One region of the Arthrobacter sp. BC5 genome, then DNA from elsewhere that is predicted to be linked to it. Evidence: riboswitches for the same ligand, from Rfam matches in the RefSeq annotation. Region 1 holds a riboswitch; each other region holds the start of a gene.

What was found. Region 1 has a riboswitch for thiamine pyrophosphate ahead of AC1MFI_RS07210 (ECF transporter S component). Riboswitches for the same ligand answer to the same signal wherever they lie in the genome.
Region 2: another riboswitch for thiamine pyrophosphate. It lies ahead of thiM (hydroxyethylthiazole kinase); the one in region 1 lies ahead of AC1MFI_RS07210 (ECF transporter S component).
Region 3: another riboswitch for thiamine pyrophosphate. It lies ahead of AC1MFI_RS04535 (MFS transporter); the one in region 1 lies ahead of AC1MFI_RS07210 (ECF transporter S component).

Annotation. Positions count from the first base shown of each region.
Region 1 is NZ_CM155273.1:1,554,249-1,560,848, reverse strand. It holds gene AC1MFI_RS07225 (amino acid ABC transporter ATP-binding protein) at 1-492, shown strand, start outside; gene AC1MFI_RS07220 (energy-coupling factor transporter transmembrane component T family protein) at 532-1,329, opposite strand; gene AC1MFI_RS07215 (ABC transporter ATP-binding protein) at 1,326-2,816, opposite strand; gene AC1MFI_RS07210 (ECF transporter S component) at 2,813-3,421, opposite strand; TPP riboswitch at 3,485-3,608, opposite strand; gene AC1MFI_RS07205 (DUF4235 domain-containing protein) at 3,696-3,956, shown strand; gene AC1MFI_RS07200 (arsenic transporter) at 4,045-5,568, opposite strand; gene AC1MFI_RS07195 (arsenate-mycothiol transferase ArsC) at 5,685-6,107, opposite strand; gene AC1MFI_RS07190 (ArsR/SmtB family transcription factor) at 6,157-6,558, opposite strand.
Region 2 is NZ_CM155273.1:3,309,659-3,316,258, forward strand. It holds gene AC1MFI_RS15570 (alpha/beta hydrolase) at 1-161, opposite strand, end outside; gene thiE (thiamine phosphate synthase) at 362-1,021, opposite strand; gene thiM (hydroxyethylthiazole kinase) at 1,021-1,893, opposite strand; TPP riboswitch at 1,934-2,032, opposite strand; gene AC1MFI_RS15585 (aldo/keto reductase) at 2,121-3,152, opposite strand; gene AC1MFI_RS15590 (DUF427 domain-containing protein) at 3,193-3,477, opposite strand; gene AC1MFI_RS15595 (thioesterase family protein) at 3,607-4,383, opposite strand; gene AC1MFI_RS15600 (MDR family MFS transporter) at 4,681-6,213, shown strand; gene AC1MFI_RS15605 (Rieske (2Fe-2S) protein) at 6,277-6,600, opposite strand, start outside.
Region 3 is NZ_CM155273.1:1,012,550-1,019,149, forward strand. It holds gene AC1MFI_RS04515 (ferredoxin reductase) at 1-590, shown strand, start outside; gene AC1MFI_RS04520 (fatty acid desaturase family protein) at 612-1,757, shown strand; gene AC1MFI_RS04525 (SRPBCC family protein) at 1,897-2,394, opposite strand; gene AC1MFI_RS04530 (ArsR/SmtB family transcription factor) at 2,407-2,754, opposite strand; TPP riboswitch at 2,815-2,922, shown strand; gene AC1MFI_RS04535 (MFS transporter) at 2,917-4,215, shown strand; gene pta (phosphate acetyltransferase) at 4,367-6,448, shown strand; gene AC1MFI_RS04545 (acetate/propionate family kinase) at 6,481-6,600, shown strand, end outside.

The DNA of each region.
Region 1 (6,600 bases):
CGCATCGGCATGGTGTTCCAGCAGTTCAACCTCTTCCCCCACAAGACCGTGGTGGACAACGTCTCCCTGGCGCTGCGGAAGCTCCGGAAGATGTCCGCGGACGAGGCCCGGGAGAAGGCGCTGGCGCAGCTGGACCTGGTGGGGCTGAAGCACAAGGCCGACGTGCGGCCCGGCAACCTCTCGGGCGGCCAGCAGCAGCGCGTCGCGATCGCCCGGGCGCTGGCGATGGACCCCGAGGTCATGTTCTTCGACGAGGCCACGTCCGCCCTGGACCCGGAACTCGTCAAGGGCGTCCTCGCCCTCATGGCCGATCTGGCCTCGGCGGGCATGACGATGGTCGTCGTCACCCACGAGATGGGCTTCTCCCGCAACGTCTCCGACACCGTGACGTTCATGGACGGCGGCGTGGTCGTGGAATCCGGTCCTCCGGCCGCGATCTTCGACGACGCGCAGACGCCGCGCCTGAGGTCCTTCCTCGCGGACGTGCTGTAGCAACCCGCTGCACCAGCGCTGTCACGGCGGTCGCCCCGGTCAGGACAGGATGAAATTCCAGGTCCCGGCCAGGACGGCCGCCGTCACTGCGCTTGCAGCGATCAGGAGCCCGACGACGGCGACGCCGGCGTCGAGCGGGGAGAAGGTGCTCGTCCGCGCCCACGTGCGCGTTCCCCCGCCGAACCCGCGCGCCTCCATCGCGGTCGCGAGCCGTGTGGCGCGCCGGATGGCCTGCACGATGAGCCCGAAGGACTGCCCCAGCAGGTTCCGGGTGCGGGCGACGACGGACCCGTCCGATCCGATGCCCCGGGCGTGGCGCGCGAGCCCGAGCGTCTCCCACTGCTCCACCAGCAGGCCGACGAGCCTCAGCGATGCCAGGCCGCCGAGCACGAAGCGGTGCGGCAGGTGCAGTTTCTGCGCGAGGGCATCGGCCAGGTCCGTGGGGTCGGTGGTGAGGAGGATGAAGATGCCCGGCAGCGCGAGCGCCAGGCCCCTCAGCCCGACGGCGATCCCCGCGGCCACCGATCCCTCGGTGAAGAGGAACGGCCCGACGTCGAGCAGGACCCCGCCGCTCTTCTCCGCCAGCAGGGCGGTCCCGTAGGCGCCGACCACGGCGGCGATCAGCAGGGGCCAGATACGCCGCGCGAGGCCCACCACACTGATGCCCAGCAGCGGCATGAGGGCCAGCTCCGAGGTGAGCACCACCGCGGCACTGACCCAGTCGATGCTCGCCATCAGGGCGAACGTGATGACGGTGGCGGCGAACAGCTTGGACACCGGATTGGCCCGCACGAGCGTCCTCCCGGTCAGGACCGGGGTCAGGTGGTCGCTGCTCATCGGGACACCAGCCGTCCCGCTCCACCGATGATGTGAAGCGATGCTCCGCCGAGCGCGGCGATGAAGTCCGCGTCGTGCGTCACGGAGAGGACGGCCACGCCGTCGTCGATCAGTTCGCGCAGCAGGGTGACCAGTTCGGCCCAGGTCCCGGCGTCCTGGCCGAAGGTGGGCTCGTCCAGGATGAGGATGCGCGGGGCCGTGGCGAGCATCGTCGCGACCGACAGGCGGCGCTTCTCCCCGCCGGACAGCGTGAACGGATTGGCCTTGAGCAGATGGGTGAGCCGGAGCCGCTCGGCCAGCTCGGCGATGCGGCGCGGGTCCACGCTCCCGCTGACCCTCCTCGGACCGAACTCGAGTTCCTCCGCGACGCTCGCCGTGAGGAACTGGTGCTCGGGCTCCTGGAAGACCGTTCCGACGCGCTGCACGAGCTGGGAGGAACGCCAGCGGAACGGGTTCCTTCCGGCGTCCCCGGCGAGCCGGGCGGACGCCTCGAGGGTCCCTGCGCGCGGGCGGAGGAGGCCGCCGAGCGTGAGCGCCGCCGTCGACTTCCCCGCACCGTTCGGCCCGGTGATGCTCAGGGCCTCCGCAGCGCGCACCTCGAGCCCGAGGCCCTCCACGGCGGCCGGCCCGTGCTTCGTCCTTGCCACGGCCAGGCCGTGCGCCGAGAGGAGCACCTCCGCACCGCCGCCGGGCATTCGCCCGCCCACGGGGGGCCGCAGCCCCGGGACCCATACGCCCGCCGCAGCGAGCCGGCTTCGCGTCTCCTCCCGGCCGAGCACGGTTGCCGGGGCACCGTCCGCGAGGACGCCGCCCTCGGCATCGAGCACGATCACGCGATCGACGACATCGGCCCACACCGCCACACGGTGCTCCACGACCACGAGCGTCGACCCCGTACGCTCGAGGACCCGGGCGACGGCGTCGCGCACCTCCAGCACGCCGTCGGGGTCGAGGTTCGCGGTGGGTTCGTCGAGCAGGAGCAAGCCGGGTTCCATGGCGAGCACGGAGGCGAGCGCGAGGCGCTGTTTCTGCCCTCCGGACAACGCGGTGGTCGGGTGGTCGAGCGGGAGGTCCAGGCCGACGTCGTCGAGCGCCCGTCCCACGCGCCGCCAGATCTCCTCCCGCGGCACGGCGAGGTTCTCGGCGGCGAAGGCCACCTCGTCACCCACGCGCGCCAGCACGACCTGCGTCTCCGGATCCTGCAGGACGAGCCCCGCACGCCCCCGCGCCGCGGCGGGCGGGGCGCCGTCGAGCAGGAGTTCACCCTCCTGCTCGCCCTCGTCGTTGGTGCCGAGCACACCGGCCAGTCCGTGCAGCACGGTCGATTTGCCCGCGCCGGACGCCCCGAGGAGCAGGACCCGCTCCCCGGGCCGGATGTCGAGGTCCAGCCCGCGCGCGGCGAACGCCTTCCTGCCGGCATGGCGCCAGCCCCATCCCCGGGCGCGGACGTGCACCGCTCCGGAAGATGGCGCGTCGGCTGGTGTCACACGTCCGCCGTGCGGCCCGCGGCGAAGGAGGACAGCACGCCCGTCTTCGCGAGACCACGCATGGCGAGCCAGGACAGCAGTCCGGCGATGACGACGCCGGAGATGGCAGCGAACACGGTGTAGAGGACCTTGAACTCGATGGTCCACAGCGCGTTGTACATGATGTTCTCGCTGATCGCGAGGGCGAGCCCCGCTGCGAGGCCCGCCAGCAGTGCCACGGGCAGGTTCCACTTCCGGTAGAGGAACAGCAGGAAGACCAGCTCGGCCCCGAGTCCCTGGATGAGCCCGGAGACGAGGACGAGGATGCCGAACTGGGTGCCGATGAGCGCCGAGACCGCGGCCGCGAGCACCTCGCAGTAGACGGCGGCGCCGGGCTTCCGGATGATCAGCCCGCCGAGCACTCCGGCGATCAGCCAGCCGCCCGAGTAGAGGCCTGCCAACGGCGGGAAACCGGCGGTGAGCACGCTGATGCCCGAGTAGCCCGCCGACCAGGCGAAGAACAGGACGCCGACGGCGACCGCGATGACCGAGGCCACCACGATGTCGACGACACGCCACTGGGTGGTGCGCGGAGAGGTGCCCGTGAGGGACGCTGGTGATGCCATGGTGATTTCCTCCTGAGGTACAGGAGGGGAGAGTGCCGGACTGCCGTGGAAGCAGCATCCGCGCACTCTGAGAACTCGACTCCCTTCGCCGGTACTAGCCGGATCAGGTTCGAGGGTCTGCGGCGGTCCGCACTCTCAGCGCCCGCTCCGCAGCCTGCTGCGAATCGGCGCTCCCCTGTCGTTTGTTGGTTGAGCGCTACCGATCCTACACCTGCGAAGGGCCGTGGGCCGCGACTAGGCTAGGCCCAGGACTATCGGACTAGAAGGAGAAACCATGAACGTGGTGTTCAAACTGCTCGGCGCCGGCATGAGCGTGGGTGCGGGCTTCGTCGGGACCAAGCTCGTCGACTTCCTGTGGGAGAAGATCACCGGCGAGGCCCCGCCGAAGAGCAAGGACGGGCTGGAGAACACCCTGCGCTCGGCCCTCGTGTTCGCCGTCATCTCGGGTGCGGTCAGCACCACCATCCAGGTGCTCACCAACCGCTCCACGCAGAAGGCGATCGACCGCTTCTCGAAGACACGCGACCTGACCTGAGTCCTTCGCGGCAGGGCTGGAGGAGGGCTGGAGGAGGGCTGCCCGCCGTTTCGTGCGCAGGGTTCATGGCGGCCCCCCCTCCTGGCGCTCAGACGCCGATGACGGTGAGCCATCCGGCCAGGGCGAGGAGGGTGATGGCGAGCACCGGGAGGGTCAGCACGATGCCGACACGGAAGTACTGGCCCCAGCCGATGTGGATGCCCTTGCGGTCCAGGACGTGCAGCCAGAGCAGGGTCGCGAGGCTGCCGATGGGGGTGATCTTCGGGCCGAGGTCCGAGCCGATCACGTTGGCGTAGATCATGGCCTCCTGCGTCAGACCGGCAGCGCCGGCCGAGCCGATGGCCAGCGAGGCGATGAGGACGGTGGGCAGGTTGTTCATCAGGGACGCGAGGACGGCGACGATGACGCCGACACCGAGAGCGGTGACCAGCACCCCGTTGGAGCCGATGCTCGAGAAGACGCCGGCGAGCTCGTCGGTCAGGCCCCGGTTCCGCAGCCCGTACACGACCAGGTACATGCCGATGGAGAACAGGACGATCTGCCACGGCGCTTCCTTCAGGATCCGTGGAACGGAGATCCTCCCGCTCGGGAGCGCGACCCCAGCGGCAGATGCTTCGTCCTCCTGGTCCGGACCGGCGGTGGCACCGATGACGGGCGTGACGTGAGGCCGGGCCGTCGACCGGCGGGACGCGCCGACCGTCTCGTAATCGAGGTCCGCCGCCCGTCCGGCGCCTTCAGGTGATCCTGGCGCCGGCCCCGGCGCTGCGGACGTGCCGGTGAGGGCGCGCGTACGGGGGAAGAGGAAGGCCGGCTGGCGGGAGGCGACGATCATCAGGACGACGGCTCCGACTCCCGCGACGGCGGAGAGCGGGATCTGCAGTGGTTCGGCGGCGAAGTAGCCCACGAGCAGGACCCCGAGGATCACCCAGCCGGCCCTGAACGTCAGCGGGTCCGCGATGGCGGACTTCGGACTGGCGAGGACGGTGACGTCGTAGCGGCGCGGGATGACCTTGCGGAAGAACAGCAGCAGGACGCCGAGGCTGGCCGCGACGGACACGATGCCGACCGGGACCATCACGACGGCGTAGCGGGCGAAGCTGATGTCGAAGAAGTCCGCGGTGACGATGTTGACGAGGTTCGACACGACCAGCGGCAGACTGCCGGCGTCGGCGATGAATCCGCAGGCGATGACGAAGCCGAGGGACGCCTTGGCCGGGAACTTCAGGGCCAGGAGCATCTGGATGACGATCGGGGTGAGGATCAAGGCCGCCCCGTCATTGGCGAAGACTGCTGCGATCGCTGCCCCGAGCAGGACGATGAGCGTGAACAGCAGCCGTCCGTCACCCCTGCCCCAGCGGGCGACGTGCAGGGCTGCCCAGGTGAAGAACCCGGACTCGTCGAGGATCAGGGAGATGATCACGATCGCCACGAACGCGAAGGTCGCATTCCACACGATGTCCCACACGATCGGGATGTCGGACAGGCTCACCACCGTGGTGATCAGGGCTACCGCCGCACCACCGAGGGCGGACCAGCCGATGCCGAGGCCCCGGGGCTGCCAGATGACCAGGGTCAGGGTGGCGAGGAAGATCAGGATGGCGACCACGGTCATGGCAGGACTCCTTAGGGGAGGGACACGCAGGGGGAACGCATGGAAGAGGGCAGGGAGGAGCCCGGCGAGGGAGCAGACGGGACCGGCTGTCGACGGCCGCGATCCGCGCCGGTCGGCTACGGGGCCATCACGGTGGCGTGCAGGGCGGTGACGCGTTCGAGGATGTCGTCGCGGACCAGGCGCATGCGCTCGATGCCGTCGATGCCGCGCTCGCTGGGCTCGTCGGTCTCCCAGCGCTCGTAACGGGCGCCCTCGACCTCGTCGACGTGCGCTTCAGGGCCCAGGATGACGACGAGGTCCGCCTGCTCCTGGTCCTCGCGGGTGATCGGACGGGGGACGTTCTGGCTGATGTCGACCCCGATCTCCGCCAACACCTCGGCCGAGAGGCCGTTGACCGAGGATCCCGGCCTCGATCCGGCCGACGCCGTGGTGATGGAATCACCGGCGACCTTGTGCATGAGGCCCGCGGCCATCTGGGACTTGCCTCCGTTCTTCACGCACACGAACAGGACAGCGGGCTTGTCCGCCTTGAAGCTCACAGGGGTTCTCGATTCTTCTGAGCGGGCAGGAGCCCGGAGAGGTCGGGGGTCACGCGGGTTCGGCGAGGACGCCGGCGAGGGAGGTCAGGGCTCCGGGCACGAGGGAGAAGTACGCCCACACCCCGCGCTTCTCACGGTGCAGGATGCCCGCGTCGACGAGGATCTTCAGGTGGTGCGACACGGTCGGCTGCCCGAGATCCAGCGGCTCGGTGAGGTCACAGACGCACGCCTCGTGCCCGGCGCTCGAGGAGATCAGCGAGATCAGGCGCAGACGGTTCGGGTCGGCGATCGCCTTGAACTGCCTCGCCAGTTCCTCGGCCCGATCCGCGCTCATCGCCGGTGCCCCCGACGGCACGCAGCAGGGACCCTCTGCACCCGCCGCATCAGGGGTCGCCGTGGCGGCTCCGGTCGTTGCGGGGTCCGCAGTCCTGGACTCGGTGATCGTCGTCATTCACCTACCGTACCCTGATATTGACAACCATCAATATGCTTT
Region 2 (6,600 bases), 1.8 Mb from region 1:
TCGGCGGCCAGGGATTCCGGGACGTACACGATCGGATCCCGGGTCCCCGCGACACCGAGGGCGTGTACCCCCGTCCTGATCGCCGGGCCGGGGTCCGCGGCGCCCGGACGGGCTGTGAGCACGGCGGGATCCTGCCTGTCCTCACGCTGTCCTGTATCCATGGGTCCTCCCTCGCAGGCCGTCGCAGCCACGAGGAGCGGCGCGATCATCGCACCGGCAAGCACGGATCTCCTCGTTGCCACACACGGAGTCTAGGTTTCCCGGCACGCCCTGATCCCGGTTGCCGTCCGCCGTGAAGTCGGCTAGCAGCGGGCAGAGCCTCGCGAGCAGACAGCCCCGGCACGGGGTCGTCGCCCGGCTCCTACGAGTCCCAGGCTCCGAGCAGGGATCGGGCGGCCTCAGCAGGATCAGGTGCCGAGCACAGGGCCGACACGACGGCGATTCCCGCCGCACCTGCCCGGCGGAGTGGAGCGGCGTCCGAGGCGCTGATGCCACCGATCGCCACACAGGGAAGCACGGAGCCGCCTGCGAGACGGGCGAAGCCGTCGACGCCGAGCGGTGTCGGGTGGTCCGGCTTGGTCGCGGTGGCGCGCACGGCGCCCACCCCGAGGTAGTCCACGGTGCCGGGCGGGAGGGCATGGGCGACGGCGGACTGTTCCGGCGTCGCCGCGCTCAGGCCGACGACGGCGTCGGGGCCGACGATGCTCCGCGCCAGGCCGGGCGGAAGGTCGGACTGGCCCACATGGACGCCGTGGACCGGGGCGCCTTGCTCGCGTGCCGCGAGGTACACGTCGACCCGGTCGTCGACCAGCACGGGCACGCGGTCGCCGACTGCCTCGGCCACCGCGACCAGGAGCGCGACGAGGTCACGGCCTCCCGCGTGCTTGTCCCGCACCTGCACGCACGTCACACCACCCGCCACGGCTGCCGCGACGACGTCCGCGACGGTGCGGGGAGCGCACAGCAGCGTGTCGGTCACGAGGTAGAGCGGCAGGTACGACGCCGGGAGCGGGCGCGGCATCAGTCGCCGTCCGGGAGGTTCAGGCCCTGCACGACGTCGGCCGGCGTGATGGCGGCGAGCGCGTCGAGGAAAGCGGGTGCGAAGGTGCCGGGACCCGCCGCGAGTGCGGCGGCCTTCTCGGCCGCGAGCGTGTACACACCGGTGGCGGCGGTCGCGGCGAGCAGCGCATCCGGTGTGAGGGAGGCGAAGGCGGCCATGACGGCGCCGAGCGCGCAGCCGCCGCCCGTCACGCGCGTCAGCAGAGGAGTGCCGTTGTCCACCCGGAGCACCGCGCCGCGAGCGGGGACGACGGCGTCGACGGGGCCGGAGATCGCGACGACCGATCCGTGGCGCTGCGCGAGCGAGCGGGCGGCGCCGAGCGCCGCTGCGGTCCCGTCGGTGGAGTCCACCCCGCGTCCTCCGCCTCCTGCACCGGCGAGGGCGATGATCTCGGAGGCGTTGCCGCGGATGATCGTGGGCCCGAGGGCGACCAGCTCCCGCGCGGCGTCGGTCCGGACGGTGAGGAAGCCCACGGCCACGGGGTCGAGGACCCACGGGGTGCCGGCCGACCCGGCGGCGTGCGCGGCCTCCCTCATGGCAGCGCGCTGGCTGTCGGTCGGCGTGCCGAGGTTGACGAGGACCCCCGAGGCGACGGGCGCGAACTGGCCGGCCTCCCCGGGGATGTCCACCATGGCGGGAGCGGCACCGAGGGCGAGCAGGACATTGGCGGTGAAGTTCGTGACGACGGCATTGGTGACGCACTGGACCAGCGGCGAGGCGGTCCGGAGGTCCGCGAGCAGTGCCGCGCATGCTTCGGCGGTGACCGGGCCGTCCTGCGCTGCTGCGCCGCGCTCCGGCGCTGTGGGGCGTGGTTCCGCGTGTGTCTCGGTCATGGCTGCCTTTCGCTGGGTGGAGCGGAAGGACGGACGGACCGAGGGCCCGGCAGGACATCCCTTCGCCAGTATGAGCTGGATCAGGTTCGACGGGTCTTATCTCAGCCCCTCCCGTGGAGGGACACCCCGTGTCGCTGTTCGAACGATAACGCCTCGGCGGGGAGCATCCAAGCCGGGGCGCGGACGGGCGGGCACCCGTGCAGCAGGCACGTGCACCCGCCCAGGGATCAGCGGCCGCCCTCGATCCGGCGGCTGTGCTGCTCCCTGCCGGGGCCCCCGTAGGGGTAGTCACTGAACGTCGGCGCGCTGACGTCGTCGAGGCTGCCGAGTTCCTCCGGTGTCAGCTCGAGGTCCGCCGACGCGAGGTTGTCCGCCAACTGCTCCTGCGAGCGCGCTCCGAGGATCACGGACGTCACGGCGGGCTTCGACGCGACCCAGGCCAGGGCCACGTGCGAGGCGTTGACGCCGCGCTCGGCGGCGATGCCGGTCACGGTATCGATGATCCGCCACGTCCGGTCCTGGGCGTTGCGCTTCTCCCAGGCCTCCATGCCGCGCTGCGGGTTCTCCCCGAGCCGCGTGGCACCGGTGGGCTCGGTGTCGCGGGAGTACTTGCCGGTCAGCCAGCCGCCGCCGAGCGGCGACCACGGCAGCATACCCATGTCCGCGTCGAGTACCGCAGGGACGATCTCGGCCTCGATCTCGCGCACGAGCAGCGAGTACTGCGGCTGCAGCGTCACCGGCAGGGAGTAGCCCCGCTGGCGGGCGATCATGACCGCCTTCGTGAGCTGCCAGCCGGTGTAGTTCGAGAACCCGTAGTAGCCGATCTTGCCCTGGACCACCGCTTCGTCGAGGAACCCGAGGGTCTCCTCGAGCGGAGTCAGCGGATCCCACGAGTGCACCTGGTACAGGTCGATGTGGTCCACCCCGAGCCGCGTCAGCGAGGCGTCCAGCGCCCGGCGGAGGTGGCGCCGGGACAACCCGAGGTCGTTGACATCCTCACCCATGGGGAACCTGCCCTTGCTCGCCAGGACCATCCGGTCACGCTCTGCCGGGTTCCTGGCGAGCCACCGCCCGATGATCTCCTCGGAGGTGCCGGCCGTGTAGACGTCGGCCGTGTCGATCAGGTTGCCGCCCGCCGCCGCGTAGTCCGACAGGATGGCGTGGGAGGCGCCCTCGTCCGCTTCCGCGCCGAAGGTCATCGTGCCGAGTGCGAGATGCGATACCGAGGTGCCGCTGTTGCCGAGTTTCCGGTACTCCATGGTTCTCCTTCGTCAGTGGACGGCGCCCTGTGCGCGGTGGTCATTCGCTGACCGTGACGCCCTTCCAGAAAGCGTAGTAACCACGGATGTTCTCCGCCGCTTCTTTCGGTTCCGGGTAGCTCCAGGCCGCATCCTTGTTCTGCTCACCGCCCACCTCCAGCGTGAAGTAGCTCGCCGTGCCCTTCCAGTGGCAGACGGTCTGGGTGCGGGTCGGAACGAAATACTCTTGCGAGATCGAAGTCGGCGGGAAGTAGTGGTTCCCCTCGACCATCACCGTCTCCGCTGATTCCGCGATGATCGTGTTGTTCCAGATTGCTTTCGGCATGATTCCTCTTCCTCGAAGGTTCCCCGCGCGGGCGCGGAGGGCGCCTCCTGCCTGTCGGCGAGGGCACCAGTACCTTCCCCAACTCCCTGGGGAGCCGGAGCATTCCGAGCGCGGGCCGCCTCCGGGGGGTCAGAGCTTCCGGACGGTCAGGATCTGCTCGAGGCGGCCGAAGGGCCCGTCGAGGTCGTGCGCGACGCTCGAGGTCAGCCCTACCCCGTGCTCACCGAAAGTGACCCGGGTGTCGAGCCCCAGCCACTCGCCCCTAGGCAGTCGGTGGAGGTGGATCTGGAGGTCCACGTTGGGGAACATCCAACTGTCCCCTCCGGGCGGTACGCGCGCGGCGATGCCGTTGGCGGCGTCCATCATGCCGACGAGCCGCACGACGTCGGACGTCGTCGTCTCCTCGAGCATCGAGTAGGGATTCCGCATCCACACCTGCCCGCGGCCGGGGCGGTGCCCCGGGACGACGCGGACCTCGAGCGAACGGATGAAGCCTCCGGGCCACGCCGTCATGGCCTCGTGCGGACCGGCCTCGTCCGGGCCAGGCATGCGGGGATCCTCCACCGCGGTCACGGCGGCCGTGTCCTGTGCGCCCAGTCGCCAGGCCCTCGCCACGATCGCCGTCCGCCCGCCCGCCTCCATCCGGGCCTCCAGCAGCTCGATGGTCCGCCCGGGCCGGACGACGGCGGTGGAGACCTCGAACTCGCCGCCGGGGATCATCCCGAGGATGTCGAAGCTGATACGGCTCAGCTGCATGCCGTCGCGAGGCTCGCACTCGAGGAGGCATTGCGTGAGGAGGCCGGAGATGGGAGCCATGTGCTGCTCCTCCGGGTTCCAGGCGCCCTGGGCATGGACGGTCGATTCGAACCTTCCGCCACCGAGGTCGCGGTAGAAAGAATCTGGCACGGGGAGATCTCCTTCATCGGGGAAGCCGGGTGTACTGCGGGCAGCACGCGGGAGCCCGGGGGCATGGCCCCGGGGGCGGCACCCGCCCTATGCTAATGGAGCACCTGCTCGTCGACGCCTCGAGGCGGACCGGCCGGTGGACCGAGGCCCGGCCGGAATAGAGTCCGGGTGTCCTCGGTTCAGTTGATTGACCGGGCGAACGATTCAGCGCCCCGGTCCCACCCAGTATTCAGCCACGGCCGCCGGACGCATCACCTCCGTCGCAGCCGCGTAGCAGATCGAACCGAGCGGATCACGATGACCCAGAGCCCCCCGTCCCGCGTCTCCGACGCGACTCCCAGTCCCGAGGGCTTCGCCCCGTCCGGTGGCGCGCCCGCCGACACCACCACGAGCGACCGCGCGCCCGGTACCCTGCCGGCCCGCGGCCGGCTCGTCATCACGCTGCTGCTGATCTCTGCCTTCGTGGTGATCCTGAACGAGACCATCATGGGCGTCGCGATCCCCCGCCTCGTCGAGGACCTCGGCATCACCGTCGGTGCGGGGCAGTGGCTGAGCACGGCCTTCATGCTGACCATGGCCGTCGTCATCCCGATCACCGGTTTCCTGCTGCAGCGGTTCAACACCCGGCCGGTGTTCATGGCCGCCATGGGGCTGTTCAGCCTCGGCACGCTGATCGCCGCCCTGGCACCCGGTTTCGGGGTCCTGGTGGTGGGACGCGTGGTCCAGGCGAGCGGGACGGCGATCATGATGCCCCTGCTCATGACCACGGTGATGACCCTCGTACCGCCCGCCTCGCGCGGCAAGATCATGGGCAACATCTCGATCGTCATCTCCGTGGCACCAGCGCTCGGCCCCACCATCTCCGGAGCCATCCTCAGCGTGCTCGACTGGCGCTGGATGTTCTGGCTCGTCCTGCCGATCTCGCTCGCGGCGCTCGCCGTCGGCTCGGCCAAGATGCAGAACGTGACCGAACCCCGCAGGTCGGCCATCGACGTCCCGTCGGTGATCCTGTCGGCCGTCGCCTTCGGCGGCATCATCTACGGTCTCAGCCAACTCGGTGAGGCCTCGACCGGCAGCGCCGTGCCCGCGTGGCTCCCGCTCGTCGCCGGCGTCCTCGGGCTGGCCGCCTTCGTCTCCCGCCAGCTGGTGCTGCAGCGGCGCGACGCCGCGCTGCTCGATCTCAGGGTCTTCACCTCGCGCAACTTCAGCATCTCGATCGTCGCGATCGCCGTGAGCATGATGGCCCTCTTCGGGACCATCATCCTGATCCCGATCTACGTACAGACCGTCCTCGGCATGGATCCGCTCGCCTCCGGTTTGCTGCTCCTTCCCGGCGGCCTCGCGATGGGCCTCCTCGGACCGGTCGTCGGCAGGATCTACGACCGCCGCGGACCCCGGGTGCTCCTCGTCCCGGGCGCCTTGCTGGTCAGCGCGGTGTTCTGGTCGATGACGCGGCTCACCGAGACCACGCCCGTCGCACTGGTGCTGGTGGCGCACGTCCTGCTCAGTGTGGGCCTGGCCCTGATGTTCACTCCCCTGCTGACCTCGGCCCTCGGGTCCGTCAAGCCGCGCCTGTACTCGCACGGCAGCGCCGTCTTCGGTACGGCGCAGCAGCTGGCCGGAGCGGCCGGCACGGCGCTGTTCATCTCGGTGATGACCCTGCAGAGCACGGCCCTCGCCGCGGAGGGGGTCGCCGAGCTGCCGGCGTTGGCGGGCGGTATCCGTTCGGCCTTCCTGTACGGGGCCGTCATCTTCCTGCTGGCCGTCGTCGCCTCGTTCTTCGTGCGTGCACCCGAGGAGACCGGGGACGCCCCATCCCCCGTGCACTAGGAGCAGGTCATCACGACAAAGCCCTGCCGGGTGCGCCCGGCAGGGCTTTTTCGTGCGGGCTGGTCAGGACCCGGGCTGGCGCAGTTCGATGAAGCCGTCGCTCGTGACGCGCGTCTCGTAGACGGGCTGGGGCACGGCGGCGGGGCCGCGGTAGTTCTTGCCGTCGTCGAGCCTGAACATGCTCTGGTGCCAGGGGCAGGTGATGCAGCCGTTCTCGATGGTGCCCTTCTCCAGGGGCCCTCCGAGGTGGTTGCAGACACTGTCCATCGCGGTCAGCCGTCCTTCGTGGCGCAGCAGCAGGATGGGGACGCCGTTGGCCTCGACCGTGTGCCGTCCGCCCTCGACGACGTCGGCATCGCTCGCCACGCGCGTCCAGTCCTTGGGCGC
Region 3 (6,600 bases), 540 kb from region 1:
AGAAGAGCCTGTTCCGCGAGGAACTGGACGAACTGGCCGACCAGTTCCCCAACCTCACGGTCCGCCACTGGTTCACGAGCGCCCGCGGCCGGCTGGAGTTCACGGCGAAGACCATCGCGGACCTGTGCCCGGACTGGCGCTCCCGGGCAGCTTATGCCTGCGGGCCGGAGGGCTTCCTCAACGCCGCCGAGGAGTTGTGGGAGCGCGAAGCGGCCCTGGAGACGGCACGCACCGTCCCGAGCGTTCCGGCGGGCACCGAAGGACAGGCTTCGACCACGGGCACGCTGACCATCGAGCGGTTCAGCACGGACCTCACGGCCGGTGCCGGCCACGACGGCGGCCTCGTCACCTTCGAGCAGTCCGACCGCGAGGTGCAGGCCGACGGCGACACCCCCCTGCTCGATATCGGCGAGGACGCCGGCATCCTCATGCCGAGCGGCTGCCGCATGGGCATCTGCCACAGCTGCCTGATCCCGCTGCGCGCCGGGCAGGTCCGCGACCTCCGCACCGGCGAACTGCACAACGCGCCCGGCCAACTCATCCAGACCTGCGTCTCGGCAGCCGCCGGGCCCGTGAACCTCGACCTTTAATCCCCCACCAGAGGAGCTTCCATGACCACCACGCTGACACGCCCGGGCGCCCTTGCGGCCTCGGGCCACCCCCTGGTCCGCCCGGACGCCGCCAAACACCTGACGGACGAGCAGGTCGAAGCCCTCGGCCGCGAGCTCGACGCCGTACGGGACGAGATCCTCGCCAAGCGCGGCGCAACGGATGCCGCCTACATCCGCCGCGTCATCAAGGTCCAGCGGAGCCTCGAGTTCGCGGGGCGCGGCACGCTCCTGTTCAGCAAGTACAAGCCCGCCTGGTTCGCCGGCACGGCGATGCTGAGCATCGCGAAGATCCTCGAGAACATGGAGATCGGGCACAACGTGCTCCACGGCCAGTGGGACTGGATGCGGGATCCCGACATCCACTCCACCACCTGGGAGTGGGACTTCGTCACCCCGGCGCGCTCCTGGCAGCACACCCACAACGACCTGCACCACCGCTGGACCAACGTCATCGGGAAGGACCGGGACGTCGGATACAACCTGCTCCGCATGGATCCCGACCAGCCATGGCGACCCTTCAACCTCGGCAACCCGCTGTACAACGCCGTCCTGGCGCCGGTCTTCGAGTGGGGCATCGCCCTCTACGACCTCGAGATCCCCGAGTACAAGGAAGGCCTGAAGTCCAAGGAGGCCATGAACCGCGACCTGAAGGCCGTGGGGGTCAAGGTGTTCAAGCAGTTCTCCAAGGACTACGCCGCCACCCCCGCCGTCGCGATGCTGACCGGTTCGGGGAAGCAGGCCCTCTACGGGACGCTCGCCGCCAACGCCATCCGCAACTTCTGGGCGCACGCCGTCATCTTCTGCGGCCACTTCCCCGAAGGAACCGACACCTTCACGGAGGAGGAGGTCGAGGGCGAGACGCGCGGCGACTGGTACGTCCGCCAGATGATCGGCTCGGCCAACATCTCCGGCTCGAAGTTCATGCACCTCATGACCGGGAACCTGTCCCACCAGATCGAGCACCACTGCTTCCCCGACCTGCCGTCCAACCGGTACGCCGAGGTGGCGGTGAAGGTCCGCGAGATCTGCGGGCGCTACAACCTGCCCTACACCACCGGGCCCCTGCCCAAGCAGGTCGGCTCCACCTGGGCGAAGATCTTCAAGCTCGCCCTGCCCAACCGCAAGCCGAAGGCTGCCACCGCGTAAGGCACGCGTGGCGCGGTCGTCCCGGTCCCGGCCGGGCCGACCGCCGCCCGACCTGCACCGCCGGGAGTGCGGAAAGGACCGCCGAAAGCACTCTCCGGCGGTCCTTTCCGCACTCCCGGCGGCGTGGGCGAGCGCAGGCTCAGACGGAGGCGTCCTCCGCGAGCAGGGCATCGACCTGGCCGAGGGCCTCCCGGATGCCCTCCTCCATGCCCATCTCCACCATCTGGTTGAGCTGTTCAAGGGACTCGAAGGCCGTGGTCATGGTCATGCGGGTACGACCGCCGAGGTCCTCGAGCGTCACGGTCGCCGTCGTCTCGCCCATGTCGGCCACAGGGTCGCCGTTCTCGTCCGCGAACCCGTCGACGAACCTCAACCGGTGCGGAGGCTCGACGGCGGTGATGCGCCACCATCCCCGCGCCTTCTCGCCGTCGGGCCCGGTCATGAAGTAGGCCGCCCGCCCGCCCTCCTCGAACTCGTAGGCGTCGAACGTCGCAGGCCACGTCGGCGGTCCCCACCACCGCTGGAGCTGCTGCGGATCCGCCCAGATCCGCCACACGCGTTCCACTCCGGCATCGAACTCCGCGACGAGCCTGAAGTGGAGTGCCTCGACGTCCTTCTCAGTACTGATGACCGCCATGATGCTGCCTTCCTAGTCCATGTCCCCGGCATCCTCGGCGAGGATGTCCGTGATCCGGTCGACCCGCTGCCGCCAGATCCTCTCGTACTCGTCGAGCAGGCGGCGGGCCTTCTGCACGCCGTCGACCTGTCCGCGCACGATCTGCTCCCGTCCGCGCTTCTCCTTCGTGACCAGAGCGGCCCGCTCGAGGACGGCCACGTGTTTCTGCACGGCGGCGAAACTCATGTCGTACTGCTCGGCCAGGCCCGATACCGAATACTCGGCGACCAGGACGCGCGCCACGATGTCCCTCCGTGTCGCGTCGGCGAGCGCCTGGAACAGGCGGTCCACCTCGTCCGCACTCAACTGTTTTACAACCATATGGTTGTACATTACGCGCCGGGCCGGACGGGGTCAAGGGCGGCATGGCAGGATGGAGTCACCCATTCCCGCGGGAGCCCTGGCAAGGGCTGAGAGGAAGCTGCTGCAGCTTCGACCGCCGAACCTGCTCCGGGTCATGCCGGCGAAGGAAGCGAGAATACGATGCCCGGTACCTCCATGCCGTCCCCCACCGCTGCGCGGATCGGCGACGATCCGAGGGCCCGTCATGCCGTCCGCGGCGGAATCCTCGGGAACTACGTGGACCAGTTCGACATCTTCCTGCCGGTGATCGCCCTCGCACCGGCCGCGGGCACCCTCCTCGGTGCGGAGAACGTCGCGGCCACCGCAGGGCTGGTCTTCACGGCGACCCTGATCGGGCGCCCCCTCGGAGCCGCGATCTTCGGACCGATCGCCGATCGCGTAGGCCGCACGGCCACCACGAAGGTCGCCCTCGCAGGCATCGCCGCGACGACCCTGCTGATCGCGGCCGTCCCGGGTCACGAGGTGCTCGGCGGCGGGACCGTGGCACTGATCCTTGCCCTGAGGTTCCTCGGCGGCGTGTTCCTGGGCGGCGAATACACCTCCGCCGTCCCGCTGGCCATGGAGTGGTCGGCACCCCGGCGGCGAGGCATGGCGAGCGGACTCATCATGGCGATGTCACCCGTGGCCAACGCGACCATCGCCGCCCTCGTCCTCGTCCTGCTGACCGTCCTCGATCCTGCCTCCTACACCACCTGGGGCTGGCGCGTGCCGTTCGTCGTCGGCGGTATCCTCGCACTCGTCATGCTCCGGTACTACCGGCGCCAGGTCGCGGACGCGCCCGCCGCCGCACAGGTCCCGGCGCCCCGCTCACCGCTGAAGGACGTGCTGGTAGGACGCGACCGGCACGTCTTCCTCCAGACCTTCACCCTGATGACCGGGTTGTGGCTGCTGACCTACATGGCCATCCCGACCCTCACCTCCGAACTGACGAAGGCCGGCACCTTCGACGGTCGCGGCGTCACGCTCACCCTGCTGTGCGCCACGGTTGTCTCCGCGGTCGCCATGGCGCTCTGCGGGCAGGTCTCCACCCTCGTCGGACGACGGCGCTTCTTCATCGGCTTCGGCGTGCTGGCTGCCGTGACGGCCCCTGCCTGCTTCCTGGCGATCTTCGCGGTGGACGGCCCGGTGTCCGTCGTCGTGCTCTGCGCGGCCCTGCAGGTGGTGACCGTCTCGGTGTACGGGCCGGTGGGCGCCTACCTGTCCGAGAGGTTCGCCGGCGGCGTGAGGTCCAGCGGCTACGGCCTGGGGTACAGCCTGTCGATCGTGGCCCCGGCGCTCTACCCCTACTACCTGCCGCCGCTCCAGCAGGCCTTCGGCACCTACGGCCCCATCGCAGCGCTGCTCGTCGTCGCCGGACTGCTGGTGGCGGCGGGTGGCCGCTGGGGGCCGGACACGGACACGCGCACCCCGCTGCGCTGACGGTGGCGGCCGTGGTCCATCCAGACGGCAGCAACCACTCCGCACGGCGCCTCCGGCCGGTCCTGCCTGCCGTCCCGGCGCCCGGAGGGAACTGCCCGAGGACGTGACACCCGTTATGGCGGGCACCTGAGGACCCTGCAAGACTGGCCCCATGACCCGCGGAATATATGTGAGCGCCATGACCAACGGCTCCGGCAAGTCCCTGATCTCCCTGGGCCTGGCCGACATGCTGCACCGGCACGCCGACCGCGTGGGCTTCTTCCGGCCCATCGTCGAGGGCAGTGATCCTGCTGCCGACCCCATGGTCCGGCTCATGCAACGTGCGTTCGACCTCCCGGAGGGCCGCGCCCGCGGCGGCCTCACGCGCGCCCAGGCCCGCGCCCTGCTCGTCACCGGCGACCGCGCCGAGATCGACGCCCGCTGCGTCGCCATCTACAGCGAGATCGCCGCGGAGTGCGACGTCGTCATCGTGGAGGGCACCGACCTCTCCGGGAACGACGCCGCCGTCGAGTTCGATCTCAATGCCCGCCTGGCCAACAACCTCGGCGCCATGGTCCTCGCCGTCGTCAGTGCGAAGGACATGTCCGTCGAGGAGGCGGCCGACGCCGTCGACGTGGCCCGCCGCGAGCTCGACGCCGCGAAGGTGTCCCTCCTCGCCATGATGGTGAACAGGGCGGCGGACGACGCCGTCACCGCCATCAGCGAGCACGTGCGGCCGGGCCGTTCGGGCCGTCCCGTCTACGTGATCCCGGAACTGTCGGAGATCTCCCAGCCCACGGTCTCCGAGGTGTCCGCCGAACTCGGGGCCCGTCAGATCGCCGGCAATTCCAACCTCGAGCGCGACGTCACGAGCGTGCGCGTCGCCGCCATGAACGTCGGCAACTTCCTGCACCTGCTCACCGACGGCGCCCTGGTGATCGTGCCCGGGGACCGCGCGGACGTGCTCGTGGCAACGCTGGCGTCGTCGTTCTCCCCCGAGTTCCCGGTTCCCTCGGGCATGATCCTCACCGGCGGGCTCGCGCCCGATCCCAACATCCTCGCCCTCCTCGCGCAGGCGCCGTTCCCGGTGTTCACGCTCGACGACGACACCTACACGGCGGCTCGGCGCGTCAGCGAGGTGCGCGGTGAGATCGCCAGCGGACTGCGCCGCAAGGCCGCGGCCGCGCTCGGCGCCTGGTCGCGGCAGGTGGACGAGCACGAACTGCTGGAGCGGCTCGAACTCCCCCGCCCCGTCAGCATGACCCCCCTGCGGTTCCTGCACGAGCTCATCCAGCGTGCGCGGTCCGAGCGGCGGCATATCGTGCTCCCCGAGGGCGAGGACATCCGGGTGCTCAAGGCCGCCGAGATCCTGCACCGCCGCGATGTCTGCGACCTCACGATCCTGGGACCCGAGGCTCGCGTCCGAGAACTGGCGACGGGCCAGGGCATCGACCTCACCGGCATCACGCTGATCGACCCGGCGACGAGCGGGTTGCGCGAGGAGTTCGCCGCGGAGTACGCACGGGTACGCGCCCACAAGAATGTCTCCCTCGACCAGGCCCGGGAGCGCATGCTCGAAGGGGCATACTTCGGCACGATGATGGTCCAGCTCGGGAAGGTCGACGGCATGGTGTCCGGTGCCGCGCACACGACGGCGAACACCATCCGGCCCGCGCTCGAATTCGTGAAGACCAAGGACGGCGTGAAGATCGTCTCCTCGGTGTTCCTCATGCTTCTGCAGGACCGCGTGCTGGTGTACGGCGACTGCGCCGTGAACCCGGACCCCAACGAGGAGCAGCTGGCGGACATCGCAGTGGCCTCGGCCGAGACGGCGGCGCAGTTCGGCGTCGAGCCCCGCGTGGCCATGCTGTCCTACTCCACGGGCGAGTCCGGCAGCGGCGGAGCCGTGGACGAGGTGCGGCGCGCCACCGAGCTCGTGCGGCAGCAGCGGCCCGATCTCGCGGTGGAGGGGCCCATCCAGTACGACGCCGCCGTGGACGCCTCGGTTGCCGCCTCCAAGCTCCCGGGCTCCTCGGTGGCAGGCCAGGCGACGGTCTTCATCTTCCCCGACCTCAATACCGGCAACAACACCTACAAGGCCGTGCAGCAGTCGGCCGGTGCCGTCGCCGTCGGGCCCGTCCTCCAGGGCCTCCGGAAGCCGGTCAACGACCTCTCGCGCGGTTGCACCGTGGAGGACATCGTCAACACGGTCGCCATCACCGCGGTCCAGGCCCAGCAGCCCGCCGCCTCCTAGCCTCCCCCGCCCCTCCCAGGACAGGACCCCCCATGATCATCCTCGTCATCAACTCCGGCTCGTCCTCGCTCAAGTACCAGGTGCGCGAGGGCGACGACATCCTCGCGGAGGGCCTGGTGGAGCGCATCGGCGAGGCCGAGGTGCCGGACCAC